Regions from separate parts of the Shouchella phoenicis genome, predicted to be linked through region 2. Evidence: riboswitches for the same ligand, from Rfam matches in the RefSeq annotation. Region 2 holds a riboswitch; each other region holds the start of a gene.
What was found. Region 2 has a riboswitch for S-adenosylmethionine ahead of ABC361_RS07495 (homoserine dehydrogenase). Riboswitches for the same ligand answer to the same signal wherever they lie in the genome.
Positions count from the first base shown of each region.

Region 1: another riboswitch for S-adenosylmethionine. It lies ahead of metK (methionine adenosyltransferase); the one in region 2 lies ahead of ABC361_RS07495 (homoserine dehydrogenase).
Region 3: another riboswitch for S-adenosylmethionine. It lies ahead of ABC361_RS02240 (methionine ABC transporter ATP-binding protein); the one in region 2 lies ahead of ABC361_RS07495 (homoserine dehydrogenase).

Region 1 covers NZ_JBDFMQ010000001.1:2,701,797-2,711,832, forward strand. The annotation lists gene mnmL (tRNA modification radical SAM protein MnmL/YtqA) at 1-317, shown strand, start outside; gene mnmM (tRNA 5-(aminomethyl)-2-thiouridylate-methyltransferase MnmM) at 314-883, shown strand; gene ABC361_RS14475 (beta-class carbonic anhydrase) at 903-1,469, shown strand; gene ABC361_RS14480 (hypothetical protein) at 1,377-1,649, opposite strand; gene ABC361_RS14485 (alpha/beta hydrolase) at 1,693-2,475, opposite strand; gene ABC361_RS14490 (gamma carbonic anhydrase) at 2,565-3,077, shown strand; gene ABC361_RS14495 (SDR family NAD(P)-dependent oxidoreductase) at 3,110-3,850, shown strand; gene metK (methionine adenosyltransferase) at 3,897-5,096, opposite strand; SAM riboswitch class I at 5,319-5,424, opposite strand; gene pckA (phosphoenolpyruvate carboxykinase (ATP)) at 6,066-7,646, shown strand; gene ABC361_RS14510 (alpha/beta hydrolase family protein) at 7,679-8,464, opposite strand; gene ABC361_RS14515 (ABC transporter substrate-binding protein) at 8,572-9,558, shown strand; gene ABC361_RS14520 (ABC transporter ATP-binding protein) at 9,571-10,036, shown strand, end outside.
Region 2 covers NZ_JBDFMQ010000001.1:1,375,095-1,385,130, reverse strand. The annotation lists gene ABC361_RS07530 (cysteine desulfurase family protein) at 1-1,126, opposite strand, end outside; gene cymR (cysteine metabolism transcriptional regulator CymR) at 1,142-1,561, opposite strand; gene ABC361_RS07520 (replication-associated recombination protein A) at 1,746-3,008, shown strand; gene ABC361_RS07515 (RsfA family transcriptional regulator) at 3,123-3,743, shown strand; gene ABC361_RS07510 (tRNA threonylcarbamoyladenosine dehydratase) at 4,225-4,992, opposite strand; RNA gene ssrS (6S RNA) at 5,097-5,276, opposite strand; gene ABC361_RS07500 (hypothetical protein) at 5,459-5,767, shown strand; gene ABC361_RS07495 (homoserine dehydrogenase) at 5,762-6,997, opposite strand; SAM riboswitch class I at 7,044-7,149, opposite strand; gene aspS (aspartate--tRNA ligase) at 7,206-8,978, opposite strand; gene hisS (histidine--tRNA ligase) at 8,975-10,036, opposite strand, start outside.
Region 3 covers NZ_JBDFMQ010000001.1:401,603-411,638, reverse strand. The annotation lists gene ABC361_RS02255 (M20 family metallopeptidase) at 1-862, opposite strand, end outside; gene ABC361_RS02250 (MetQ/NlpA family ABC transporter substrate-binding protein) at 881-1,750, opposite strand; gene ABC361_RS02245 (methionine ABC transporter permease) at 1,773-2,453, opposite strand; gene ABC361_RS02240 (methionine ABC transporter ATP-binding protein) at 2,434-3,471, opposite strand; SAM riboswitch class I at 3,613-3,715, opposite strand; gene ABC361_RS02235 (sulfite exporter TauE/SafE family protein) at 3,836-4,612, opposite strand; gene ABC361_RS02230 (sulfurtransferase TusA family protein) at 4,669-4,899, opposite strand; gene ABC361_RS02225 (MBL fold metallo-hydrolase) at 4,920-6,047, opposite strand; gene ABC361_RS02220 (sulfurtransferase TusA family protein) at 6,049-6,615, opposite strand; gene ABC361_RS02215 (DsrE/DsrF/DrsH-like family protein) at 6,686-7,165, opposite strand; gene ABC361_RS02210 (metal-sensitive transcriptional regulator) at 7,257-7,517, opposite strand; gene ABC361_RS02205 (STAS domain-containing protein) at 7,687-8,523, shown strand; gene ABC361_RS02200 (TIM barrel protein) at 8,707-9,627, opposite strand; gene ABC361_RS02195 (Gfo/Idh/MocA family protein) at 9,689-10,036, opposite strand, start outside.

The DNA of each region.
Region 1 (10,036 bases), 1.3 Mb from region 2:
AAGTAGCCAAGCTCGATGTGCAGGGAATTAAAATTCATTTGCTTCACTTGTTGAAAAAAACACCGATGGTCAAACAATTTGAAAAAGGATACGTCGATTTTATGGACCAAGAGAGCTACACAAAACTTGTTGTCGATCAACTTGAAGTGTTACCTCCGTCTATTATGGTTCATCGTTTAACAGGAGACGGACCTGCAGACATTCTCATTGGCCCAATGTGGAGTACAAACAAATGGTCCGTATTAAATGGCATTGAAGCAGAATTTCAGAAGCGTAATAGTTGGCAAGGAAAGTATTATAAAGGAGTTCCATCATGAACGTACAAGGAATTTTACCTTACGCACGCACACTGCTACAAGAAATAGTCCGATCTGGAGACACGGTTGTTGACGCAACAGCTGGAAATGGACATGACACCCTTTTTTTAGCCAACCTTGTTGGTGATAACGGAAAAGTGATTAGCTGTGACATTCAAGACGAGGCAATAATGGCAACAAACGAAAGAATTCAAAAAGCAAGCATGAGTAAGCGTGTGAAGCTCCATCACATTGGACATGAACATCTCAACCAGCTCCCTTCTTTTCAAACGGCAGAGATTCGAGCGGCAATCTTTAATTTAGGTTATTTACCTAAAGGAGATAAGGGTATTACAACAACGGGAGACACAACGATCCAAGCAATTGAACAAATCTATTCCAAACTTTCAAAAGAAGGTCGCATCGTACTCGTGATCTACCATGGACATCCTGAAGGGAAAATAGAAAAAGACGATGTGCTTCACTATGTTTCAAACTTGCCGCAAGAAGAGGCACATGTAGCTTCTTACCAATTTATTAATCAACGCAACAATCCACCATTTGTGGTTGTTATAGAAAAACGCTAAAGCAAAGGGGAACGGGTAAATGAGTAAACTAGATACCATTCTTGAATTTAATCAATCTTTTGTGGAGAACAAAAAATATGAACAATTTTCTGTTGGGAAGTTTCCACAAAAGAAAATTGTGATCCTCACATGTATGGATACGCGATTAACAGAATTGCTACACTCTGCGATGGATTTGCGAAATGGTGATGCCAAAATTGTTAAAAATGCTGGAGCGGTTATTTCTCATCCATTTGGAAGTATCATGCGTAGTATTTTAGTTGCCATTTACGAACTTGGCGCAGAGGAAGTCTATGTTGTCGGCCACTATGGCTGCGGTATGACTGGCCTTTCTTCTGATAACGTTCTACAGAAAGCGGAAGACCGTGGGATTAAAATGGATCACATCGACTCGTTACGCTACGCTGGCGTTGACATTGACACATTTTTAACTGGCTTTGAAGACGTAACAGATAGCGTAAAGCACAGCATTGATATGATTGTAAATCATCCACTACTTCCCAAAGATGTAACCGTTCATGGGCTTGTGATTAGTCCAGAAACAGGGAAACTGGATGTGGTTCAACGAGATCTGCAACCAAACTAAAAAAACATCGTCGCTTTCATCAAAGCGACGATGTTTTTGTCTTTCAAACGATTCTTTTTTGGTTTTCGTTTTTCTCGTCGCTAAATCGGCCATTGCGTACACACTACGATTGAGAGCTGGATTTCGTTTTCCTTCACGGACACGTTTATCTCGTTGCTTCTTTGCTTTAGATTTACTCATCATACATCACTCCTCTGCCTCCTATTGTAACATAGGAGGAGCATTAAGGAATGAGCATGTTCACAAAGCTGACCGTATAACGAAAAACCTCTTCTTTTTCAGGTTCATTATAAAGCTCGTGGTACAAACCGTTCCATTCTTTGAGCATCTTATGACTTACATCAAGATGATTAAACCACGTCAGTGCCGCCCGACTATCAACAACATGATCTTCCCCGGCTACCATTAACAGGATTGGGATATTTGGCATTTTTTCAGGATACCGTCGTGTTGTCAGCATTGCCTTGCTTAACTCGTGATACCAGCGCGCCGAAACTTTTGTCACACGCAAAGGATCTCTTGTGTACGCTTCTCGTACCAATTCACTCCTCGTTGTCAGCTCCGGCTTTAGCCCAGACTGCATACTGAACGTTGGCGCCACATGGTTCAACACTTTAGCCGCAGCTTTTTTTGGCGGTGACACACGCATATTTAACTGAAGGCAAGGAGCAGAAAGGACGACAGCTTCAATAAATGAATTATCGCGTTCAATTAACGTTCTTATGGCAATCAAGCCACCCATACTATGTCCAACTAACACAATTGGAAGTTGCTTAAGACGGGCTTGCTTGAGCCAGCGGTCAACGGTTTTTATGTATTGTTTAAAGGAATCGATGTGTCCACGCTTCCCTCTTGATTCTCCCTGCCCTGGTAAATCCCCTAATAAGCAGTCAAAGCCGTGTAAGTTCCATTTCTCTACTAACCAATTGTAGCGACCACTGTGCTCACCAGCTCCATGAACGATGACCGCTACACCTCGCGCTTCTGGGACTTCAAAATAACGCACGACATCTCCTCCTTATCTAGCTATTTTTATACTCGTACGATAAAATTAGTATAGCCGATTTCAACCTGATTAGGAAAGGAGATGTTCGGATGATTTTACCATACTATGATAAAAAACCAGTCATAGATTCATCTGTTTATGTCGCAAGCAATGCCGTTATTTCTGGAGATGTGGAGATTGGCGAACAATCGAGCGTTTGGTTCCACACGGTCATCCGCGGGGATGTGGCACCAACTCGAATTGGAAAACGAGTCAATATTCAAGATCAATCCATGCTTCATCAAAGTCCAAACCGTACCCTCGTCATTGAAGATGATGTGACCATTGGTCATCAAGTGATGTTACATAGTGCCATTATCCGTAAAAATGCGTTAATTGGCATGGGTTCCACCATTCTTGATGGAGCTGAAATTGGAGAAGGCGCTTTTATTGGTGCAGGAAGTCTTGTGCCACCAGGAAAAACAATTCCGCCCCATACGCTTGCATTAGGGCGACCAGCAAAAGTCGTGCGTGACTTAACTGATGCCGATGTAAAAGAAATGAAACGCGTGCGCACCGAATACGTAGAGAGAGGTCAATACTATAAAAGCATTGACATGTAAATGACAACATAGCGTTCAATTCAGGAGGTACTATGCCAAGATTAAATGATAAAATCATTCTGATAACCGGCGCAAATCGTGGACAAGGGAAGACAATTGCCCATGACTTGGCTAATGAAGGAGCCCATGTAATCGTTGGCGCGCGACGTTTGGATCAAGCACAAGCTGTCGCAGAAGAAATTGGTTCAAAAGCGACGCCATGTAAACTTGATGTCTCGAAGCAACCCGATTGGGACGCAGCCATTACAATGATTGTACAGAAGTTTCAACGATTGGATGCCTTGGTGAACAATGCCGGTGTGTTTCTTAAAAAACCGTTTATGGAATCAACACTTGATGACTATCAAGGTCTAATTGATGTCAACCAGCGCGGAGTCTTTTTAGGTATGCAGGCCGCTGCAAAACAAATGATCCACCAACAAAAAGGGTCCATTATTAACAATGTCTCCATCTCATCTTTTTCTCCAATTCGCCATTCTTCCCTGTACGCTTCTACGAAAGCAGCCATTACAACGTTATCTAAAGCGGCAGCGGCTGAATTAGGTAAGGACGGCGTGCGTGTAAACGTGGTTCATCCTGGTTTAATTGAAACAGAGATGGCAAAAGGACTTTACGATGATCCGCATTATATGGAGAGCATTCCCTTATCACGTACCGGGTCTCCTCTTGATGTTGCTAAGGCCATCGTTTTTCTAGCTTCTGATGACAGCTCCTACTGCACTGGGACAGAAATTGTTGTTGATGGCGGTGTCACGATAGGAAATGCTTTATAAGATAAAAAAAGAGCCCGGATATTTTCCGGACTCTTCTTTTCTGTACTTAAGCTTCTGCTTTCAGCACATCCGCTTTATCTGTTCGTTCCCAAGGAAGTTGAACATCTTCACGACCGAAATGACCATAAGCAGCAGTTTGCTTATAAATCGGACGACGAAGGTCAAGCATTTTAATAATGCCAGCAGGGCGAAGATCAAAGTGCTTTCTCACAAGTGTAACAAGGGTTTCTTCATCCGCTTTTCCAGTGCCAAATGTGTTGATGGAGATGGAAACTGGTTGAGCGACACCAATTGCATACGCAAGCTGAACTTCACACGACTCTGCAAGACCAGCAGCGACAATGTTTTTCGCTACATAACGAGCCGCATATGCGCCTGAACGGTCTACTTTCGTTGCGTCTTTTCCTGAGAATGCTCCGCCTCCATGACGTGCGTAACCACCATACGTATCAACAATAATTTTTCTTCCTGTTAAACCAGCATCCCCTTGAGGACCGCCGATTACGAAACGACCAGTTGGATTAATGAAGAACTTTGTGTTATCGTCCATTAGTTCAGCAGGGACAACAGCTTGAATCACGTGTTTCTTAATATCTGCTTGAATTTGCTCAAGCGTAATGTCTGGCGCATGCTGAGTTGAAATAACAATTGTATCCACGCGGACAGGTTTATCATTGTCATCATATTCAATTGTCACCTGCGTTTTGCCATCCGGACGTAAGTAGTCAAGCGTTTCGTTTTTACGTACTTCGCTTAAACGGAATGCTAGTTTATGGCTTAATGAGATTGGGAGGGGCATCAGCTCTTCTGTTTCATTTGAAGCAAATCCAAACATTAACCCTTGGTCACCTGCACCAATTGCTTCGATTTCTTCGTCTGTCATTTGTCCTTCTCTTGCTTCTAATGCTTGGTCCACCCCTTGAGCGATGTCGGCAGACTGCTCATCAATGGATGTGATGACTGCACACGTTTCGGCATCAAATCCGTATTTTGCTCGTGTATAACCAATTCCTTTGATGGTCTCACGAACCACACTTGGGATATCTACATAGGTGCTTGTCGTAATCTCTCCGGCTACGAGTACCATTCCTGTTGTAACAGATGTTTCACACGCCACACGTGCATTCGGATCTCTCTTTAAAATTTCATCTAGAATCGCATCTGAAATTTGGTCACAAATTTTATCTGGATGACCTTCCGTAACCGATTCTGATGTGAATAAGTGCTTTCCTCTTTTTTCAGACATTCTAATTCCTCCTATTCCATACTTTCGCTCGGAAATGCATGTTGTATTTTAAAACGAACGATCAGAGCTGACTTTGGTAAGTAGGCTAAAGGCATCTTATGCCCACGGACACACAACCGTAACTTATCCGTATCATTTTTATCTTCTCTTTATATGTTGTCACATACAAAACGAAAAAACTCTTTTCCACATGAGAAAAGAGCTGACTTGTTTATCGATCGTCTCTTATCTCCCAGAACAAAACTGTTCTGCAGGTTAGCACCTTTTCACTAACGTGATGGTTGCTGGGTTTCAAAGGGCCTGTCCCTCCACCTTCTCTTGATAAAAGCGTGATGTTATCTGTTTTAAAAAGCAGTATAACTTTAACTTGTGACGATGAATGATCGCCATCTTTTTCGAGCTATTTCTACAGCAAGCCTGTAAGAAATTAGTCGTTTTTTCAATGGGAATCGCAGGCAATGTCATAAGTTTGCGCTTTGTTCGTTTTCGCACATTAGCATAACATAATTTCCTCTACTTTGAAAGGTTTAAGAAGAGTCTTTGCTTTATCTCTTTTAAATCGAAATAAAATCTTGTATGATTGAACACCAATAAAAACATTAATTATTCTGAATTAGAGGTGTTTTATGTCTACTAAAACAAAAGTCATTCTTTTGATCTTTTCGGGATTTGCTTTCGGAACGCTCGCTTATCTAGGCTTCATGTATCTATTTTTACCAAATATGCTTGGATGAAGTCATTAAAGCAGGACCGAGGAGAGTCAAATGACAAGCGAAAGCTTCATGGTGTGAATACAGTAGCGATATGAATGGAGTTTTACTTCAGCAATCACTTCTCCATTCAACATCATAAAAAAACACATAAAAGCATCCTTTCACTTTTTTTCAAAACATCTTTCACTTTAGTATGGACTAATAAATATAATGTGTTATACTATTACCACGAACACCGACCATAAAGGAGCCGATTATGAAAATTTTAAATGGATCAACACAATTAGAGCAGCTACTTTCAAGTCCTAAGACGGTTCACCAACTTTCTGTTCCCTCTTTAGTAGAGCGAGCGTTAATGAATCAAGAAGGTGAATTAACAGATACTGGCGCGCTTTCTGTGCAAACTGGGAAGTATACTGGTCGCTCACCCAAAGATAAATTTATTGTAGATGAGCCAAGTGTTCGTAATACGATTGATTGGGGACCAGTCAATCAACCAATTTCTCAAAACACATTTAAAGCGCTTTATGAAAAAGTGTTATACTATTTGCAACAAAAAGAAGTTCGCTATGCCTCGAATGGCTTTGTTGGCGCAGACCCCAATTATCAATTGCCGATCACATACATTAATGAATTTGCATGGCACCACCTTTTTGCTCGTCAACTTTTTATTCGTGAAGGCCAGTCAACAAAAACCAATCAAGAACCATTTACGATTGTCAGTGCGCCTACATTTAAAGCAGACCCTGCTGTTGATGGCACCAATTCCGAAGCGTTTGTCATGATTTCGTTTGAAGAGCGCGTTGTGTTAATCGGCGGAACCGAATATGCAGGTGAAATGAAAAAATCAATGTTTTCGGTTATGAATTATTTAATGCCTGACGAAAATGTATTGCCTATGCACTGTTCAGCAAATACAAACGAAAATGGTGAAACCGCTCTATTTTTCGGTTTGTCTGGAACAGGAAAAACCACCTTATCTGCCTCTAGCCACCGCTCGCTTATTGGGGATGACGAACATGGTTGGACAGAAACAGGAATCTTTAATATTGAAGGTGGTTGCTACGCGAAATGTATTAACCTTTCACAAGAGCAAGAGCCACAAATTTGGAATGCGATTTCATTTGGCGCGGTTCTTGAGAATGTTGCTGTTGAAGAAGGGAAAGCGAATTACGATGATTCTTCATTAACAGAAAATACAAGAGCAGCTTATCCGATTGAAGCGATTCCGAATGCATTAAAACCAAGCGTTGCAGGAAGCCCTACTGCCATCGTCTTTTTAACTGCTGATGCTTTTGGGGTTCTTCCACCAATTAGCAAATTGACAAAAGAACAGGCCATGTACCACTTTTTATCTGGCTATACGAGCAAACTTGCGGGAACAGAAAGAGGCATTACGCAACCGGAAGCGACATTCTCAACATGTTTTGGCGCACCTTTCCTTCCAAGAAAACCAGAAACCTATGCTGCAATGCTCGGGGAAAAAATCGAAGCAAACGATGTGGATGTGTTCTTAGTAAATACTGGTTGGACCGGTGGCAGCTACGGTACTGGAAGCAGAATGAAGCTCAGGTTTACAAGAGCCATGGTTGAAGCTGCTCTTCAAGGTGAGTTGAATCAAGTTGAGACAGAAACAGACCCTATTTTCGGTCTTCATATGCCAACTCGTTGTCCTGGCGTCCCTGATGAATTAATGAATCCGCGAAACGCTTGGGCAGATAAAGATGCCTATGATCAAACAGCAAAATCATTAGCGAACCAATTTGCAGACAACTTCTCTCGTTTTTCTTCTGCAAAAGAAAGCATCCAGCAAGCTGGCCCAACTCGTACAAACTAAATAGAAAAAAAGAGTAGTGATGATGAGATCACCTACTCTTTTTTTGTGTGCTTCATCCAGCTAGCTGCTTTTTTTAAAATATCTGCCTGTTCCATTGGCGGAAAATGATGTCGATAATGTGGGAAGATCCACGTTTCCGTTCGATACTGGTTTTTGTCTGGAATGTGGTCCAGTAGCTGATACACGTGTTCAGCTGAGACATGCTCGTCTTTTTCTCCATGTATAACAAGAAGATGCGGCTGAAATTCACCCATATTCTTAAGAGGCGTCCGCTCTTCATAACGCTCTGGATATTTCCAGGGAGTTCCCCCAATGACTCGCTTCATCATCTTTCTTAAGTCTACTCGCTCTTCATACGTAAGCACCATATCCGTTACACCATTCCAACAAGTAACGGAGCGAGATTGCGGACGATAAATCCCTGTCCACAATGCCATAATTCCTCCTCTTGAAAAACCGACAATATGAATGCCTTTCGCTTTATCAACTTGTTCATGCTGTTCCAATAGATCAAATCCGTTAATCGCATCAAAACGATCATTGCCACAAAAATCTTCTCGCCCCTCCCCACCGCGATTCCCGCGATAGTAAGGCGCAAATACAACAAAACCCTCACTCGCCCATTGAATAATGCGTTGCGGTCGAACCATACCGACTGTTTTGATCCCACCACGTAAATAAAGTAAGCCAGGTAACGAATGGTGACCGATCGGTTCTGCCATCAAGCCGATCACCTTCAGTCCTTCGCTTATGTACGTCACTTCATACAAATGAATACGTATACTCGGTGAGGGCACTCTTACTTTTTCAATAATCATAAAACCCTCCTCTTAGGCATACACCCTTTTCGCTCACTACGCATAGTGTAGCAATAAAGTCATTTTCCCATTCGAACGGTAAGAAAAACATAGAAGGAGTGATAAAAATGAAACGCCTGCTAGCTTTTTTCATCCTTACATCTTCTATTGCGCTGATGGTTGGCTGCCAAACCAATGATCGTGCAGATAAATTAGAAGTTGCTGAAGTGACCCGTTCTGTTTTTTATGCACCATTATACATTGCCTTATCAGAAGGCTATTTTGAAGAAGAAAATCTCGAAATTGATTTAACCACGACATGGGGTGGCGATAAAACGATGACTGCTTTGCTTTCCGATGGGGCGGACATTGCTTTAGTAGGATCCGAAACATCGATTTATGTTGCTGGTCAAGAAGCGACAGATCCCGCGATTAATTTTGCGGCGTTAACTCAAACAGACGGCACATTTCTTGTTGCTCGAGAAGACGTCTCTTCTTTTGATTGGAGTGATTTAAACGGCACCACGTTTCTTGGTCAACGCAAAGGTGGGATGCCGCAAATGGTAGGAGAATATGTGTTAAAGCAACATGATATTGATCCGCAAAATGATTTAACTCTACTTCAAAATGTTGATTTTGGAAATATACCGAGTGCATTTGCTTCAGGCACTGGCGATTATGTACAGTTATTTGAACCACAAGCGTCTACATTTGAAAAAGAAGGACTCGGTCACGTTATTGCATCGTTTGGCGCAGAATCTGGAGAAGTCCCTTATACGTCATTTATGGCAAAACAAAGCATAATTAAAAAAGATGAGGAAGCGCTCATTCGTTTTTCTAAAGCCATTTACAAAGGGCAGCAATTTGTTGAAACAGAAGATTCAGCGTTAATCGCAGAATCAATCCATGGCTATTTTGAGGATACAGACGTGGATATTCTAGCAAATGCAATTGACCGCTATAAAGAACAAGGGTCTTATGCAACAGATCCGCTTTTATCCGAAGATGCATGGAACACGCTACTTGAGATTATGGATGAAGCTGGTGAACTTCCAGATCACATTCCATTTGAAGAGTTAGTTAATACAACCATTGCAACGGAAGCGATGGAATGAAGGAGGCCACCGATGTCAAACGTATCGATTGACTCATTATCGTTAACATACGTAAATGAATCTGGGGCTTTTCCTGCTCTCCAAAATGTTTCACTATCCATTGAAGAAGGCGAATTTGTTTCATTTATTGGTCCAAGTGGATGTGGGAAAACAACGCTACTTTCGATTATTGCCGGACTTCTTGAGCAGACGAGTGGGTCAATTTTTATTAAGAATAAAGAATCCATCGGCTATATGCTTCAGCATGATTACCTTTTTCCTTGGCTATCGATCGAAAAAAATATAACCCTTGGCCAACGAATTCAAGGGTCAGACAATGAAATCGCACACCGTAAAGCATTAAAGTGGCTTGAACGCTTCGGGTTAACAGATAAAAAAAACGACCTTCCTCAAGCACTATCGGGCGGGATGAGGCAGCGTGTAGCACTAATTCGAACACTCGCTACCGATCCGTCTCTTATGTTGCTTGATGAACCTT
Region 2 (10,036 bases):
CTAGAACAATCCGAGCTATTTCTTGAAAAGCTTCAGTGGTTTCTGATTCTATGTTGGTAAAACCAAAGCTAAATCGAATGGCTTCTGACACTCTTGGGCTCTCAGGACCGTACATTGCCTCAATAACATGTGACGGAACAAGGGTTCCTGCTGTGCAGGCTGATCCACCTGATGCCACAATCCCAATTAAGTCCAGTTTCATTAATAACGTCTCTGTTTTTACACCCTTAAAACTAACGTTAAGAATATGTGGAAGACCATCGTCTGATCCATTTATTACATACTCTACACCATGCGCATCCATGATTTCTATAAAAGTGTCTCGGAAATATTTGTATTTCCTACGGTTTTCTGTTCGCTGATCATTCGCCAGTTCAATTGCTTTGGCAAACCCGACAATCCCTGCGACATTTTCCGTTCCGGCACGACGCTTTCTTTCTTGTTCTCCCCCATAGCTTAAAGGAGCAATCGTCACGTTTTTAGACACAAATAAACAGCCCACTCCTTTTGGACCATTCACTTTATGGCTAGCTAGCGAAAACAGATCCACACCTAAGTCCGCACAATCAATAGTCTCTAAGCCTGCAGCTTGGACAGCGTCTGTATGGAAAGCAGCTTGATGGTTTTGCAAAAGAGCCCCAATTTCTTTAATTGGTTGCAACGTACCTACCTCATTGTTTCCATACATAATGGAAACTAAGATCGTTTCATCTGTTAACGCTGATCGCAGCTTTTCCGTTGAAACTTTACCAGCTTGGTCTACATCAAGATAGGTAACAGTAAAGCCCTCTGCTTCTAATTTTTTAACGGTATGCAAAACGGCATGATGCTCTGTTTTAGATGTAATAATATGCTTGCCCTTAAAACGATTTGCACGAGCATAGCCCAATAATGCAAGGTTATTTGCTTCTGTGCCCCCACTTGTAAAAATAAATTCATCTGCGGAAGCATTAAATTGAACTGCCAAACGCTCTCTAGCATTTCTAAGCGCGGCTTTTGCCCGGCGCCCAAACCGATGGGTGCTAGAGGGGTTTCCATACACTTCCGTAAAGTAAGGAATCATTGCATCAAGAACGTGTGGATGAACCGATGAGGTCGCTGCATGATCAAAGTAATGTTCGTTCATTTCCTTCACCTTTTCTTAAATGTAGAACATATAATAGTCTTGTTCGCCTTCTTCTTTGAAATTCGCTAAATCTGCTAAAGTTGTTGTATCCAAAACGCCCTTCACAGCATCTCTAATTTTTATCCACAGGTCACGCTTTGCAGGCTCTTCATCATCAAGCACTTCTACTGGGCTAATCGGTCCTTCTAAAACACGAATAATATCCCCAGCCGTAATATCTTCTGGCTGCTTGGCTAATTTATAGCCACCATAAGCCCCGCGTACACTTTTAACAAGTGTCGCATTACGAAGTGGCGCGATCAATTGCTCTAAATAATGCTCTGAAAGATTATATTCCTGCGCAATAGACTTTAAGGAAGTCGGACCTTCGCCTTCTTTTTTTGCTAGTGCCATCATAATTGTTAGTCCGTAACGCCCTTTTGTCGATATTTTCATAATGAGTAGCTCCTTTAATTCTTATCCTATCTCGTTCCTATTATCAACCGCTCATCTCTACGTCTTCCTTTATTATTATAGCACGATTTCCTATTTGATTAATAGGACAAGTCCTTTCCTATTGCTCTAAAAATCACTCATACGCTACACTATGGAAAGACGAACACCATTCAGGAGGTCATGTATGAAAAAAAAACCACTAGCTTTTCGAATGAGGCCAACATCCATTGATGAAGTTATCGGTCAAGAGCGTTTACTCGGTCAAGGAAAGCTACTTAGACGGATGGTTGAGGCGGATCAATTGTCTTCCATGGTCTTATATGGTCCCCCCGGAACTGGAAAAACCTCCATTGCTAGTGCGATTGCTGGTTCAAGCGGACAACAGTATCGCCTTCTTAACGCAACGGTTCATAATAAGAAAGATATGGAAACGGTTGTTGCTGAAGCAAAAATGTATGGTTCTCTTATCTTAATACTAGATGAAGTCCATCGCCTTGATAAAGCCAAACAAGACTTTTTACTACCTCATTTGGAAAGTGGACTCATTCTTTTAATTGGTGCAACAACGGCAAACCCGTATCACTCCATTAATCCAGCGATTCGAAGTCGCTGTCATATTTTTGAATTGGAGCAACTTGCGCCAGCTGAAATTGAACAAGCTCTTTATCGTGCGTTAGAAGATAAAGAGAATGGCTTAGGTGAAGAACAGATCGACATTGATTCAAAAGCGATTGCACACTTGTCACTTGCGTGTGGAGGAGATGTCCGTTCAGGCTTAAACGCCCTCGAACTTGCGGTTCTGTCTACTGCTAAAGACGAGCAAGGAATTCGTCATATTAAACTTGAAACGGCTGAACAAAGCATCCAGAAAAAAAGTATTCAACACGATAAAGATGGAGACGGACATTACGATGTTTTATCGGCGTTTCAAAAATCAATCCGAGGCAGTGACGTTCACGCTAGTCTCCACTACCTTGCACGTTTACTTGAAGCAGGAGACTTAGTAAGCATCCATCGACGACTACTAGTCATTGCTTATGAGGATATTGGACTTGCCAACCCGCAAGCAGGCTCTAGAACGCTAACTGCTATTGAAGCTTCGGAACGCATCGGCTTACCGGAAGCACGAATTCCGTTGGCGAATGCTGTGGTCGAACTCGCCCTTTCTCCAAAAAGCAACAGTGCGTATAAAGGAATCGACGCGGCTCTTGCTGCTATTCAAGAAGGAGGCAATGCCACAATTCCATTACATCTAAAAGACGCACATTATCAAGGTGCTAAAAATCTCGGTCGCGGTACAGAATATAAGTATCCACATGATTATGAAGGTGGATGGGTAAAGCAACAATATTTACCAGATGCCTTTAAAGCTCATTCTTACTATGAACCAAATCGTGACAATAAATTTGAAAACGCCCTTGCCTCCCTTTACGATAAGCGTAAATAACCACACTGTTGAATCTGCTAGAATCTTTTTCTCTCTTGTTTATTACTAGCCTAGTATAAAAAAAGCCATGCATGGCTAAAGTAATAGCAAAGACATTAGGCAGGAGCTGAAAAGATGAAAGTGAGACAAGATGCATGGTCGCATGAAGATGACGTTTTATTAGCAGATACTGTGCTAAATCATATAAAAGAAGGCAGCACACAATTAAAAGCATTTGATGAAGTAGGAGATGCCCTAAATCGAACCTCAGCGGCATGTGGTTTTCGGTGGAACGCAGTCGTACGTCAAAAACATTTACGCACAATTGAAGAAGCAAAACGCGAGCGAAAAATGCGCAAACGAATGGTATCAACTCAATTTTTCCCGAGCTATCAAAAGCCTGTCCAAACAACAGTTGAACCTCTTTATTCATATGTTGAAGAAGATGAAAAAGTCGAACCATCAATTGAAGCGATTATTTCCCAATTAAAAAAGTTTGACTCCAATGCTTCATCTTCATTAAAAGAAGAAAACGCAACGTTACGTCAACAGCTTCAGCTAGCTAAAGCTCAAATAGCGGAGATGGAAAAACAACTTTCCCGTAATAAACAGGAACATAGTATGATTGAAGAAGACTATCAATCCCTTATTTCCATTATGAATCGAGCGCGTCGAATGGCCATTTTAGAAGAGGACGCTGAGGAACACCCTATGTTTCGAATGGAAACAAACGGGAACCTTGAAAAAATTGATTAACGACAAAAAACGGATTCGGAAAACCCCGAGATCCGTTTTTTTGTTCACCTACTATTATTTCCAGTCAAGTCCACATTTCTGTGAAAAATCACGATACACTGCTTTTATACTTTGATTAGGTCTGTCTAAAAGCGGTCATCTTTTATCCAAAAATGGGAACGTTCAATTGAATTTGTATTCATCACTTATCGCGCTGATGGACGCTTTCACCACAGGCACAAGCGCGACATCCGTTTGCGCTACGTTATCACTTGCGCTCACGGTGTCTTCTTTGCCGCAGGCAACGCCTCAACCCCTTCAATAACATCACTCTTGCATTTTCTGACTGTTGCTTTTCCCGCTGGAGTCGCCATCAGCGATAATGAATGTGACATGAGAGAAATAAGATTTACATACACCCTAGTTCCATTCACTATATTTCCTAGTAGAACCAAGCCGGCTGTAACGTGTTGCAAATTCAAACTGACTGCAAAAAACGCGGTTAGTCTTGGCGATTGATTTCAATCCCATCCAACAGCTTTGTAATGACATGTCCAGCCATAATTAAACCAGACACAGATGGAACAAACGCATTTGATGATGGTGGAAGCTTCGCTTTACGAATCTTCCCTTGCTCCGCACTTTCTGGAACAATTTCTTGGCGAATATCCTCACGAATTTGTATTGGTTTTTCATCAGAAAAGACAACTGTTACGCCTTTATGAATTCCATCTTTTCTTAATCGCGTCCGAATCACTTTTGCAATCGGATCATAACTGGTTTTGGATATGTCTTCAATACGAAGACGGGTCGGATCTAGTTTATTGGCGACACCCATACTCGAAATTAATGGAATGTTTCTCTTTCGACACTCTTTAATTAAGTGAATTTTATATGAGATTGTATCGCTTGCGTCAATAACAAAGTCTAATTTATGAGAAAAGAAATCTTCGTATGTCTCTTCTGTATAAAACATTTTAAGCGCAACAACTTTGCAGTCAGGGTTTATGTCTTTTATTCTCTCCGCCATTAAATCCACTTTAGGCTGGCCAACCGTTGATAGCAATGCGTGAATTTGCCTATTCACATTTGTAATATCAACATCGTCTTTGTCAACAAGGACGATTTTACCGACACCAGAACGGGCAAGCGCTTCTGCTGAAAATGAGCCTACTCCACCAACACCGAGCACCGCAACTGTACTTCCTTTTAATCGACTTAAACCGTCATGACCAATGGCCAGTTCATTTCTTGAAAACTGGTGTAACACGTCCATCATACTCCTTTATTCATTCCATTTTGCTGTTGTGATCATATCATATTCTCCTCTAAAAGCACACTACAAAAAGCATTTCCTATACAGAAAATGCTTCGTGTTATCCCGATCTTGCCGTAGGAAGTCGATGCTTTGAACCTGCCAGGCAGGTGGGTGCTTTGTACCATTCATTTTAAGTCCTCAGCTACCGAGGCATGTAAGCAAAATAGCAACAGCAAGCTCCCTTTTTTAAAGTGTTGGCTCAAAGAATAAAGCCCTTACGAACAGATCAGGATATGTAATTATCGTTATCATATCAGGTTTTTCACCATTAAGCAATCATTTTTCAAAAAATTGCGACTAAAGGCATATGCTTGTTGTTTGTCCTTATATACCCAACATTTTTCACAAGCAAACCTTGCATATTAATCGAGTTTTCACGAAAAATATGATACATTCTCTTTAAAAGGAGGCAACGATGATGAGCGCCATTGTAATACAGCGATGCATTGAAGTAACGCAGGAGATTGCTTTACTAGAAAAAAGAGTCGTTGAAAGTTCCTTCGAATTAGCTTTGTATAGCGACCGCATTGAAACAAATACCGATCACTTTCCAATTGATAGTGTGTTTGATATCTCGTATCGATTTCCAAGCGACACACCACATTCATTAGGTTTTTTATACCTACACACTAGTAGAGGGGTAACGACGTACAAAATTAAAACGTCGCCAGAGCCCTTTATTAAAGAATTTAAAAAGCTTGTTCCTGAAACAAAATACCATCTATAATTTACTTTCCACTGTTGCATGTTCTTGATCTACTTCTGTCAGCAGTGGGAATGTAAAGAATGGTGTTGCTGACGAAAGTGGCGTCACAATAAACACTTTTCCTCCTTTTACTTCTTTTTCCTTCCAAACCTTTGTTTTTTCTAAATATGGCTTGACCTCACTTAGCTGTTCGTTTTTACAAAACCATACTTCTTGCGCTGTTAATTTTTCTGAAATGCCTTCCTCGATTTTCGTTAAACGATACGTAAAACGTGGCAATACGTCTCGCTGTTGTTCATGGAAAATAAAATCTTCTACCACGCTGTTTGCTGTTGTTTCTTTTCCGGCACCAGGACCGGCAAAAATAAGTCGTTCCATATCTTTCCCTTCAAGGGTAACAGCATTTAAAACGCCACGAATTGGCGCTAAAGAATGTTCTTGATCAATTAAAGCAGGCTTGACGAACCCTTTTAGGGACGTTGAATCTACTTCTAATTTCGCAATTAATTTAAAGGATAAGTGGAGCGCTTTTGCCGCTTGAATGTGCCACTGGTCAATATGACTTATTCCAACACGTTCAATATCATTTGGGGAAATCCATTGATCATAACATTGTCTTGCCAATAAGCAGAGTTTATAAACAGCATCCCACCCTTCTACATCAGAAGTAGGATCCTCCTCTGCATAACCTAATGATTGAGCTTGTTCCAACGCATCTTCATAGGTTCTTCCTTCCTCCATTTTTGTGAGAATATAATTACTTGTCCCGTTGAGGATACCTGCAATCGACTGGATATTCGTTGTAACTAACACACTTTTGAAAACATTCACTATAGGGATTGCCCCACATACTGCCGCATCCCAACCGTAATAAGCACCGTGATCATAAGCAAGTTGCTCAAGTTCTTCCCCGTGCAGTGCCACAAGCTTTTTGTTAGCAGAAATAACGGACGTCCCTTGCTTTAACAATGACTCCGTAAATGATTTTGGAAGGTCTGTTCCGTTTATTGCTTCAAAAACAAGATCGTATTGTTCCTGTTCAAAAAAAGACTCCCATGAAGATGTAAAAAGATTTCGGTGAACAGCCTCATGTTTCTTCACATCTTTCACTAAAATACGAATGATTTCGAATTTTTCTCCGATAATAGTTTCAATCTGTTCTCTGGAACGAATTAATCGTTCATATACGCCGCTTCCAACCGTACCGTATCCAATTAGACCAATTTTCATCTCTGTCACCCTCTCCTTCATTAAAAAAAGCCCCTCTTCTTGGATAAGAAAAGGGGCTTTTTGCCTTTGCTTATCTCTCAGAACCACTGTTCTGCTGAATGTAGCACCTTAACCTCACATAGGTTGGTTGCCGGGCTTCATCGGGTCAGTCCCTCCGCCACTCTCGATAAGTTCGTATGGATTTTAAACTTGATAGTATCCGTAATTATAGAGGGATGTGTTTCTTCTGTCAACCACGCTTCCCAAGGACAGAAAGATTTAAATCAATTAACTGTTCCACACTGACTGCACCTGGTGCATGTGTCATTAAATCACTAGCACTTGCCGTTTTCGGGAAGGCAATGACTTCACGTAAATTTGTTTTTTGTGCCAGTAACATGACAATTCGGTCTAAGCCTAGCGCAATTCCACCATGTGGAGGAGTGCCATATTCAAATGCTTCAAGCAAAAAGCCAAACTCTTCATTGGCTTGTTCCTTTGAAAATCCAAGCGTTTGGAACATTTTTTCTTGAAGCTCACGCTCGTAAATACGTTGAGAACCGCCTCCAAGCTCGTAGCCATTCAAGACGAGGTCATACGCTTCTGCTCGCACATCATCAGGATTCGACTCAAGTAAATGTTCATCTTCTTTTTTCGGACGTGTGAATGGGTGGTGGAGAGCCACATAACGTCTTGCCTGCTCATCATACTCAACGAGCGGAAAGTCAACAACCCAAAGGAAATTGAATTTACTTGTATCAATTAGGTCAAAATCCTTTCCGAATTTCAAACGTAGTGCACCTAATGAATCAAAGACAATTTGCTTCTTATCTGCACCGAAGAATAATAAGTCACCTGGCTTTGCTTGCATGCTTTCAAGCAACGCTTCTGTTTGTTCAGGATTAAAGAATTTTGCAATCGGTCCTTTTAACCCTTCTTCTTCAACCTTCAGCCAAGCTAAACCTTTTGCTCCATATGGCTTAACAAAATCCGTAAGTGCATCAATCTCTTTACGAGAAAGTTTGTCAGCACCACCATTGAGGTTGATCCCTTTTACAATACCATTTGAATCAATTGCTTGTCTAAATACTTTAAACTCCGTATCTTCTAAGACTGTAGTCAAATCAACTAGTTCCATCCCAAATCGGGTATCAGGTTTGTCAGAGCCGTAGCGATTCATTGCATCTTCATATGTCATCCGCTCAAAGGACCCCTCAAACTTCAGACCGTGGGTATCAAGCATTAACTTCTTCATTAGTGTTTCTGTCATTCCAAGGATATCTTCTGTATCAAGAAAACTTGCTTCAATATCTATTTGTGTAAACTCAGGCTGGCGATCCGCTCGTAAATCTTCATCTCTAAAACATCGCACAATCTGAAAATATTTTTCAAATCCAGATACCATCAGCAATTGTTTGAAAATCTGCGGTGATTGTGGAAGTGCATAAAATTCACCATGGTGCACACGGCTTGGCACTAGGTAATCTCTTGCTCCTTCAGGTGTACTTTTTGTTAACATCGGTGTTTCAATTTCTAAGAATCCATCATGATCAAGAAAATCCCGAACGGTCTTCGTTACTTTATGTCTTAATTTAAATGCTTCTTGCATGTCGGGACGACGCAAGTCTAAGTATCGATATTTCAAACGAACATCTTCAGAAGCATCTGTATTTGCTTCGATTTGAAACGGAAGCGGTTTTGAAGCATTTAACAGTTCAAATGAATGAACATGAATTTCAATTTCACCTGTTGTAATTTTCTTATTAACCGCTTTTTCATCACGTTCAACAACGATTCCTTTAACAGAAATCATGTATTCATTTCGTACACGGTCAGCTGTTTTCAACGCTTGTTCATTGATGTCTGGGCTACAAACAACTTGAATAACACCGGATCGGTCCCGAACATCTAAGAAAATGACTTGCCCTAAATCTCTTCTTCGTTGTACCCAGCCAACTAAACTTACCTCTTCCCCTGTCTGATGCTTGGAAAGATCTCCACAATGATGCGTTCGTTTACTCACAATCCTGCTCCTCCTTTAATACTCTCTCTTAATTCGACTGCAACAGATTCAAGAGAAACGGTTTTTTGTTCGCCTGAACCCATATGACGAATAACCGCTTGTTCATTAGCTAGCTCATCTTCACCAATAATAATTGTGCATGCTGCGCCATTTCGGTCTGCTGTTTTAAATTGAGCTTTCATTTTCTTCCCCATATAATCTTTGTCAACACGATACCCATCTTTACGCAATTCATGCAGAAGAACAGCTGCTCGTTGATTGGCTTCTTCTCCTAAAGCAACGACGTAAGCATCCAGCTGTGGCCGTTCAGGTAATGCAACACCTTCTGCTTTCATCGCTAAAATGAATCGCTCAATACTAAAGGCAAAACCAATTCCAGGCGTTTCCGGTCCGCCAAACTCTTGGACAAGACCGTTGTAACGTCCACCCCCACATAACGTGGTAATGGCTCCAAAACCTGGTGCCGTACTCATCAGTTCAAACGCCGTATGGTTGTAATAATCCAAGCCTCTTACTAGCGTCGCATCGACTTCATAAGAAATCCCTAGTTGATCTAATGTGTGTTTCAGATTTTCAAAATAACCCATAGACTCTTCATTTAGAAAATCTAAAATGGCAGGAGCTGTCTCCATTAACGGGTGGTCGCGATCTTTTTTACAATCAAGAATGCGCAATGGGTTTTTATCCAAGCGTGTTTGACAATCAGAACAGAATTCGTTTATTGATGGGGTGAAGTGATCAATTAATGCTTGACGGTGACGATCACGACTTTCTTTGTCCCCTAATGAATTAATAACAAGCTTTAAGTTGACTAGCCCCAGTCGATTACAAATATCAATTATTAATGCCAGCACTTCTGCATCTAAATGTGGGTTCGCACTTCCTAATGCTTCTACCCCGAATTGAACAAATTGGCGCATTCTCCCTGCCTGTGGGCGTTCATAACGAAACATCGGTCCAGTATAAAATAATTTCGTTAGCGCATTCGCTTCTCCATAAAGTTTATGTTCAACGTACGAACGAACAACGCTTGCTGTTCCCTCAGGTCGTAAGGTTAA
Region 3 (10,036 bases), 970 kb from region 2:
GGTTATCAACTTTATTTTGAAACTCCGCAATCTCCACTTCTGCCCCTGTTGCTAATGCAGCTCCTTGCGCAATCGCATCTACTTTCGCACGTACATCATTTGCTTTCGGCCGTGAATCAGCTCGAATATAAAATCTTGCTCGCGCATAGTCTGGCACGATATTTGGCGCATCTCCGCCATCTGGGATGATCCCATGGATGCGAACATCGTCTGTGACATGCTGACGTAGCGCATTTATGCCGTTAAAAAGCTGGATGACTGCATCGAGTGCATTTACTCCTTTTTCCGGGGAACCAGACGCATGCGCAGAAACACCGCGAAAAATATAATCAACAGGATCAACAGCAAGCGAGGCGCCTGACGGTCTTGTTTCGTTCGCAGGGTGAATAATTAAGGCAGCGTCAATGCCTTCTAAATAGCCTTCACGTACAAAGCTTCCTTTCGCACTTCCGTTCGTTCCGCCCTCTTCAGCAGGTGTACCAAGCACGACAACACGCCCACCAATCTCTTCTAATTGTTCTGCTAGCGCAATACCGGCGGCTACACTAGTGGTTCCAATGATATTATGACCACAAGCATGTCCTAATCCCGGTAACGCGTCATATTCAGCAAGAAAAGCAATCGTTGGTCCTTCGCCTACGCGCTTTTCAGCAACAAATCCGGTTGGATGACCAGCAATGCCTTCTTTAATTGTGAAACCCGCTTCTCTTAATAAGGTTGTTAAGGTTAAAGAAGCAAACACTTCTTCATTACCGACTTCTGGATTTTCATGAATCGCATGACTGGTTTTAATATAAGTTAAGCGATGTTGAATCAAATGCGCTTGAATGGCTTCTTGAATTTCTTTTATCGCTGTTGGCATCTTGATCACTCCTCACCATTATCTAGGATAGCTATTTAACTCATCTAACGAAATAGCTGTCGGGATTCGAGCCCCTTTATGTTCTTCTAAAATGACATTCTCCACGTCTTCCGACTGATATATCTCGACAAGGCGTTGCAACACAGGATTGTCTTGATCTTTTGTTTGAGCAGCAATGATATTAATATACGGTGTAGCTGTCTCGTCTTCTCTAAAAATGGCATCCTCTGCCGGACTAAGGCCCGCATCAACAGCGAATCCATTATTAATAACTGAAGCATCAACATCTTGCATTAAACGAGGCGCATTGGCCGGTGCGATTTCTGTCAGTGTTAAATCTTTCGGATTGTCTTTAATTTGATCAAGCCCACTCGTCACACCAAAATCATCTTCTAATTCAAGCAGCCCTGCTTCTGCCAGCAGCATTAAGTTTCTCGCTTGATTTGTAATTTCACGATCGATCGTAATTTCAGCCCCATCTGGGATATCATCGACATTGTCAAATTTATCAGAATACAACCCCATTGGCGCAAGCACAGTTGAGCCAATAGCAGCTAAGTCTAAATCGTGTTCTTCTCTAAAATTGTCAAAGAAAGATACCGTTTGGAACGCGTTTATATCAATCGATCCATCTGCTAATGCTTGATTTGGCTGAACATAGTCGCTAAACCGAACGATTTCTACGTTAATCCCTTCTTCTTCCGCCAACTTTGCAACATGATTCCACTCAGGTGAGTCCGAACCAGTGATGCCCACTTTCACATCAACAGGGTTTTCTGGACTGTAGGCGTCTCCTACATCAGCAAGAGTAGATGTGTCGTTTCCGCATGCTGTTAATGTAACGATTGTGGCACCTGCTACTAACAGGGCTTGATGAATTTTTTTCATAAGATGTTCTCTCCTTCTCTCTCTATCGTCTTCTTACTTTTTTAGAAGCGATGTTTCCAAATGTTTGAATCGCTTGAACCATCAGAATTAAAATCATTACGGTTACAAACATTGTCCCGTCATCAAAACGGTTATACCCATAAGCAATCGCAACATCGCCAATTCCTCCTGCCCCAATTGCACCAGCCATAGCGGTTGCACCTACAAGTCCGATCGTAGCAGTTGTCATGCTGAGAATGAGGGAACTCATTGCTTCAGGGACGAGAAATTTAAAAATAATTTGCCATTTCGAAGCCCCCATCGAATCAGCCGCTTCAATAATGCCAGGCTCGATTTCTAACAAAGAGTTTTCGATTAAACGAGCGATATAAGGGCCTGCATAAAACACGAGCGGCACAATCGCCGCTGTCGTTCCTAAAGAAGTCCCAACAAGCAAACGCGTTAACGGAATAATGGCAACAAGCAAAATAATAAATGGAATTGACCGCAAGACATTAATAACCGGGTTGATCGCATTGTAGACAACACGGTTTTCCATAATATGACCTGGCCTCGTCACGACAAGAATAATGCCGAGCACGACTCCAAGAATCGCTGAAAATAATAATGACCAAGCCACCATATAAATGGTCTCAAACATTGCATCGACTAAAATATCATTTGAAATTTGTGGGCGAATCGGTTCAGGCAACCAGTCCAGCATGTGCTGTTACCTCCTTTATCTCTGAAGATGTTTTATCAAAATAACGTTGTGCAGCTTGTTGAGCAACCGCATCTCCCTTCACACGTACATAGATTGATCCAAACGTAGTTTCACGAATTTCGTGCATCGAAGCATGAAGAAGTGAAACATTCAGTCCTTGATGAACTAAATCATTGAAAAGCGCTGTTTGGTCCGCATCGTCCGTAATCTGGACATGGTAGATTCGTTCGTCACTCTCTTTATTTTCAAGATGTTGCTTCACTTTTTGCGGTAGGTCATCAGGTATAATCGATCGAACAAACTTCTTCGTTGTCTCATGTACAGGTTGAGAGAGTACTTTTTCAACGTTACCCTCTTCAACGATGCGTCCATCATCCATCACTGCAACTTTATTACAAATCTCACGAACAACACCGAGTTCATGTGTAATCATCAATATGGTAATGTTGTATTCTTTATTAATTTGCTTTAAAAGCTGCAAAATCGAGCTCGTTGTTTCCGGATCAAGCGCCGACGTTGCTTCATCACATAAGAGAATTTCAGGGTTTGATGCAAGGGCCCGAGCAATTCCTACCCGCTGCTTCTGTCCACCTGAAAGCTGATCTGGATAACGTGAAGCAAATGCTTCTAAGCCCACATAGCTTAATAGTTCATTTACACGCTGATTCACAGCCGATTTCTTTGTCTTTACTAAACGCAATGGCGTCGCAACATTTTCAAACACTGTTTTCGATTGAAGTAAATTAAAGTGTTGGAAAATCATCCCGATATTTCGCTTGGCTCTTTGAAGTTGACGAGAATTTAGGTGCATTAAATTCTCTTTATTCACAATCACTTCACCTGCTGTGGGTCTTTCAATTAAGTTAACAGTCCGAATGAGTGTGCTTTTACCCGCTCCACTAAAACCAATGACCCCATATATATCGCCCTTTTCAATTTGTAAATCAATTTCGCGCAGTGCATGGATGTCTTGCCCATTCGATGAAAATGTTTTTGAGACACCTTTGAATTCAATCACACCATTTCCTCCTATCCATATATATTTAATCAGATTATTTAATAAAACGCTCCCTGATATCTTCGTCTTTCCTTTTTTAACATGTAAAAAGCCCCTCTTCCAAAAATGAAAGAGGGGCGAAAAGTCAATGAATTATCCACGCTCTTATCATCCAGGAAGTTTTCCTGCAGGCATTAGCACCTTCCACCATAGTGGGGTTGCTGAAGCGTCATCGGGCCAGTCCCTCCGCTCCTCTTAATAAGAAAATATTTAATTAGTTGTTGAACGTAGTGTAGCAGATTTTATTTTCAGAATGCAAGAGTTTTTTTATAATTTTTTAATGAAAACGCTTCATCGTGAAGCGGACTTTTTAAATACTTAACAATTAAAAGAGTGTCATCCATATTTGAATCGCAGATCCTAGAATAAGCAGCGCTAACAACCATTGCAGGACTTTCGTGTTCATGTTTTGACCACATTTCGCACCAATAGGAGCAGCAAGAACACTTGCAATAATCATAACAATTGCGGGACCATATAACACTTGATCGGTCGCTACTTTCCCAACCGTTGAGCCGATTGAAGAGATGAATGTGACCGCAAGAGAGGTAGCAATGGTTACTCGTGTAGGTAACTTTAATACGGTTAACATGATCGGAACGAGCAAAAATGACCCTGCCGCTCCAACAATCCCTGAAGCGATCCCAACAATAAACGATAAACTAGCCGCAAGAGCTCGATTGAAGGAGATTTGGTTGGCTGGTTGTTCAGGAATTTGTTTCTTAGGCAGAAACATTAGTACAACCGCAATCGTTGCTAATAAGGCATAGACGAGATTAACTGAGCTTTCAGGGAAGAAGTTTGACGCAAACGCCCCGATAAAACTCCCAATTAAAATGCTGCTTCCCATATAGATAATAAGTTTGCGGTGTAAATAGCCTGTACCTCGATAGGCCCATACACCTGCTAAGGCGGCAAAAAAGACTTGTACGGCACTAATACCTGATACTTCATGTGCCGAAAAAGCAGTGAAACCGAGCATCGGTGGAATAAAGAGGAGCATGGGGTATTTTATAATTGAACCACCAACCCCAACCATCCCTGAAATAAATGAACCGAAAAAGCCAATGAAGAAAATCGTGATAATGAACAAGATGTCCATAAAAATCTCCTAACCGATAAAAAAGAGGGATTCCTTCGCCCTCTTCTCATCATTCTTTACTCGCCTTTTTTTATATAGAAGGTGAGAACGCCACCTTCTTCTTTTGACTGTAACAATTCATGTCCAGTAGAATTAGCCCACGCTTCAAAATCCTTTAATGCCCCTTGATCCGTTGCTTGCACCTCTAAAACTTCCCCAACGTTTAGTTCCTTCATTTCTTTTTTCGTTTTTACAATGGGCATTGGACATGCCATTCCTTTAGCGTCTAATACTTTGTTTACATCCATCATTATCGTCTCCTTTTTGTTTAGCGAATGGCACAGCGATTTGGTCCGACTTCCATTTCTCGTTGTTCTTCTTCGCTTGGTTTTTTAACGCCTAGGTTCGTTTCGCGAATCTCTTGATAAGCATTCGGTTGTGGCGGTAGATTGTCTGTCACCATGGAGCGAAATGTCGTTTTATCATCCACAGTTAAACCATGATTTTCTTCAAATAAGACCCCTAATTTTTCTGCAACGCTGCCGTCTTCGTTTAATTCATCCACATTCATAAAATGAGCAGGTAGTACAATTAGCTCTGACGATAAGTCTTTGTATTTTCTATAGAGAGAGTTTCTTAGATCCGTTACCCAGTCTTCTGCTTTCCCTGCCAAGTCGGGCCTACCAATGGAATCAATAAACAGAATATCCCCTGATAGCAGATAAACATCGTCAATAATGAAGGACGTTGAACCGATCGTGTGACCTGGTGTATAGAGCGCCTGGATGTCAATTGTTGTAGCCCCTACGGTGATGTGTGTGCCGTCTTCGATCGATTCATAGCTAAATGTCACTCCTTCTGCATCCTTTGGAGGAAGCCAATACGTTGCCTTCGTTTGTTTGGCAAGGGTCCGACCCCCAGAGATATGATCTGCATGTAAGTGAGTGTCTAAAACATGCGCAATGGATACTTCTTTTTCGTTAGCAAGCGATACATAAGCATCTGTCATCCGTGCTGAATCAATGATAACGGCTTCACTACCCGAGATTACCATATAAGAAAGACAGCCTTTTCCAAGCCGTACAAATTGGTACAACTCGCCTCCTGCACTTAAATCAGCTACTTTGATGGGCTCTAAATGTTCACTCCAAGCCTTCATACCACCGGATAGATAAGCTACATCCAACCCTTCTTCGACTAGCATCTCCCCAACCATAATCGATGAATTTTCTTTTGCACATACAACGAGTATCGGTTGATCAGAAGGGAGTTTCGGTAAGATTTCTTCTACCCCATCCAGTAGGTCAAAATAAGGAACGTTCAAATAGTCAAATTGTGCGCCTTCCACTTTCCAATCCTGGAACGCATCTTCATTTCGAACGTCTAGAATAAACAATGGCTCTTGCTGAACCACTTTCATTGCTAGTTCTTTTGCTGACATCGCTCTTAAACTCATCTTACTTTCCTCCTTCATTTTTCCACTTGCTCATACCAGGAATCACATTAACCACTTGCGTGTAGCCATTTTTCGATAATGTGTGTGCCGCTAAGTCGCTGCGATTGCCAGTTCGACAAACGACATAGACGGTTTTTTCTTTGTCGACTTCTTGTATTCTCGTTTCTAATTCTCCTAGCGGAATTGATTGAGCCCCTGGAATATGAGCCTCCTCATGTTCATTCGTTTCACGGACATCAAGAATCGTCATGGGTTCGTTAGTCTGAATGGCTGTTTGCAAACCTTCATTGTCAATAACATGAGGGAAAGAAGGAGCTTCTTCTACTCGACTTCCAGCTGCACGCAAGTAATGCTTAAGGGTGTCGCCTTCTTCAGCAGTACCGATATAGTCATGCCCGGCTTTTTGTGCCCATGCTTTTACATCCGCAGTAGAGCCCTTATCAGTTGCTTGAATTTGAACCACACTTCCTGGCTCGATGTGTTTCATCGCTTTTTTTGTCCGCACAATCGGCATTGGGCAAGCCAACCCTTTTGCATCTACGAGTACATCATGTTTCAGATCTTTCATTTCATACACCCCTTTTATTCTTACCTATTCATGCCGTCCTTCGACATTGGCACATCAATGAATTCCATTCTTAAATGAATAGATTGACGTTTCCATCTTCGGCGTCTGCCAAATAAGCAGCAACCCCAGCATATTGACTACTTTCTCGTAATTCTTCTTTTTTTAAACCTAGTAAATCCATTGTCATTGTACACGCAACTAAGTTGATGTCTTGCTCTTCTGCTAGATGAATTAAATCAGCCAAGGGCATCGCATTATGCTTTTTCATGACGTTTTTAATCAACTTTGGTCCTATTCCGGCAAACTGCATCTTTGATAACCCCATCTTCTCTGGTCCACGAGGCATCATTTTGCCAAACATTTTTTCCATAAAGCTTTTATTGGCTTTTATTGGCTCATCTTTTCGTAATGCATTTAATCCCCAAAATGTATGGAAAATCGTGACGTTATGGTCGTAGGCCGCAGCCCCATTGGCAATGATGTATGCCGCCATCGCCTTATCATAATCGCCACTAAATAAAATAATATTGGTTGTTTTCTCTTCACTCATTTTAATTCCTCCATTCATATACATGTACCCCTATAGGTATTATAAAAGATAAAAAATTTTTCTAAGATAGACAGACGATTTCCTGTCTACCTTAGCGACTTTTCACGAGTAAATTAACAGCTTGATCAACGTACTCTTTCGTGTCTTCTCCATCTTCAATTGCTTTTTGCACACATTCAACGAGGTTTTCACTTACAATCACACCCATTGTGCGGTCAATCGCTGTTCGAGAAGCAGAAAGTTGAGACACTACGTCGCGACAATCTTCGCCCTCTTCCATCATTTTTAAAACGCCACGAATCTGACCCTCAATGCGTTTCAAACGATTTTTCATTTGATCCGTATATTCCAATTTGTTCACCTCTTTCGCTTTATTTATGCTCACATCATATACCCCTATAGGTATAATGTCAAGCATCTAATCCAGGATTCCTTCGATTTTCGAACTAATACTATTCTGAAATATTTATGTAGACAAATAGACTGTAGAACGCTAATAATAACGTTAAAGGGGGATTCTCATGTCACTATATAAATATTTGAAAGCAAATACTTGGAATTTAACTGAACAGTGGTATACGGATCTGGACAAGTCCAAAGAAGGTGTTTACAGTTCTAATGATCCGGTGAAAATTGAACGGTTAAAAAAACAAAATCATGCTTTTCACGAATTGTTTTGTGAACTTTTTCGCGAAGATTACAAGGCTCAGCAAAATGAAGCCTTTGAAAAGTGGATTCTCTCCATTGCCAAAGATCAAGCCCATTTGGCAACGCCGATCCCTGAAATTATTGAAGAATTTCTAAATGTACAGGACCAATACCTGACACTGATCAGAACATATATAGCAGAAAATCGGGAGTCTGTGACGTTCGCTCAATACGACCACTGGCACAACATTCTTTTAAAAGGGTTTAAAGAAATCGTCATTGCCTTTAGCCGTAGCAATATGGAACAGTCAGACGAACAATTACGTGCCCAACAAGCCATGATCACAGAGCTAAGCTCGCCAATCATTAAACTGCGTCGGAATATTGCACTCTTACCGTTAGTAGGAGAAATTGATACACATCGTGCACAGGTCATTTTTACACAGACGTTAGAACAATGTGTCTCAACTGATATTCACTCCCTATTGATTGACCTTTCCGGTGTCCCGGTCGTCGATACAATGGTTGCCAATCAACTCTTTTCTCTCATTGATGGATTAAAATTAGTAGGAACTAAGGCTTCCTTATCAGGGGTTCGACCTGAAATTGCGCAAACATCCGTTACACTAGGAATTGATTTCGCCACCACGAAAATCTATTCGACCATTGAACGTGCACTCGATGAATTATTAGAAGTCACCCATTCCTAAAAAAACAAAAACAATCAATTGCTCATAACAGCATTTGATTGTTTTTTTTGGTATAGAAAAACCAGCAGTCTCTAAGACAGCTGGTCTGTTCCTATTGTGCAATTCCCCACGGTGAAAAAATAAGATATGTGCCAAGTACAATAATGATTAATGTCAGACTAACCTAATAACAATTTTCACTAATTACAAAGTGTTTTCAACCTTTTTTCTCATATGTACCAAAAAAGCTGTACTATTTTTCATATCATCTAGGCTTGTTTTTATATCTTTAGGGTCCCTTTCTTGTTCTACAGTAATAAAGCCCTGATAATCAATAAGGTTAAGAACACTAAAAATTTCTCCATAATCTAAAGTACCCTTGCCTATTGGACACATTACGCCTGCTTCACATGCTTCAAAAAAACGAGTCTTTTCATTTATAACTACTGAATAGATCTCTGGTTGAATATCCTTAAAATGGATATAATCTAACCGTGAAGCATATTTGTACAGTTGCTTGGCTGGGTCTTGTTTAGAATAGAATAAATGTCCTGTATCTAAACACAATCCAGCTACATTATTAGGAATATCCTTAACAATCCGCTCTAATTCATCAGAAAATTCAATATACCCACCAGCGTGAGGATGTATAACGGGTCTTACACCAAACTGTTTTGCCACTTTGGCAATTTCAGTAATATGTGTAACCATACGGTTCCATTCAACATCATCTAATCTAGGCGCTTCTTCCGGAAGGCCCGCCGATAAATCTCTTTCATCATGACCCCAGTCAATAATAACTAAATACAAGGGATGACTTTTATTATTTTGAGTTTGTAGATCTACTAACCCTTTGCAGATAGCATGGGTTTGATTGATTAACTCTTCTTGTTTACTTTCTAAGACTAAATTGTCAAAGATTGTACCCGCAATAAGACTCAATTGGTTTTTTTTCAATTCATGTTTAAAGTCATCGCTCTCCAACGGGAAATAGCCATAGGGCCCTAACTCAATTTCATTATACCCTGCTTGTTTCGCCTCGCTTAACACACACTTCCAATCCGGTAGATAGGGGTTTTTCACATCATCGACTCCCCAACTACATGGTGCTCCACTTATAATCATCTACCCCACTCCAATCAATGGTTCTATAGCGTTTAGAAAAATAGTAATTTTCTTCCATTTTTTAAACATGAAGCTTTTGACCACTATGATCATATTCAATCCAGGTAGAATTTGCATTTGCAGATCTCACACAATTCTCAACCCACCGAATACCATCTATACCCGCTTGGATTCCAGGATAAATTAATGCTTCTAAAGTTTTCAAGTCTCCACTATTCTTTGCTTCAATTGCAAGCGCAAAACGATGATAAATATTTGCCCAAAAATCTGAAAGTCCTTCGGTATGAAGAGCCCCTAACCTTTCATCTTCTTTTGCTAGATCATCTAAATAATCATTCCCCCTATATAGAATACGTACTGGTTCTCCCTGAACTTCATATCTTAATTCATTAGGTTTATCATCCCACCA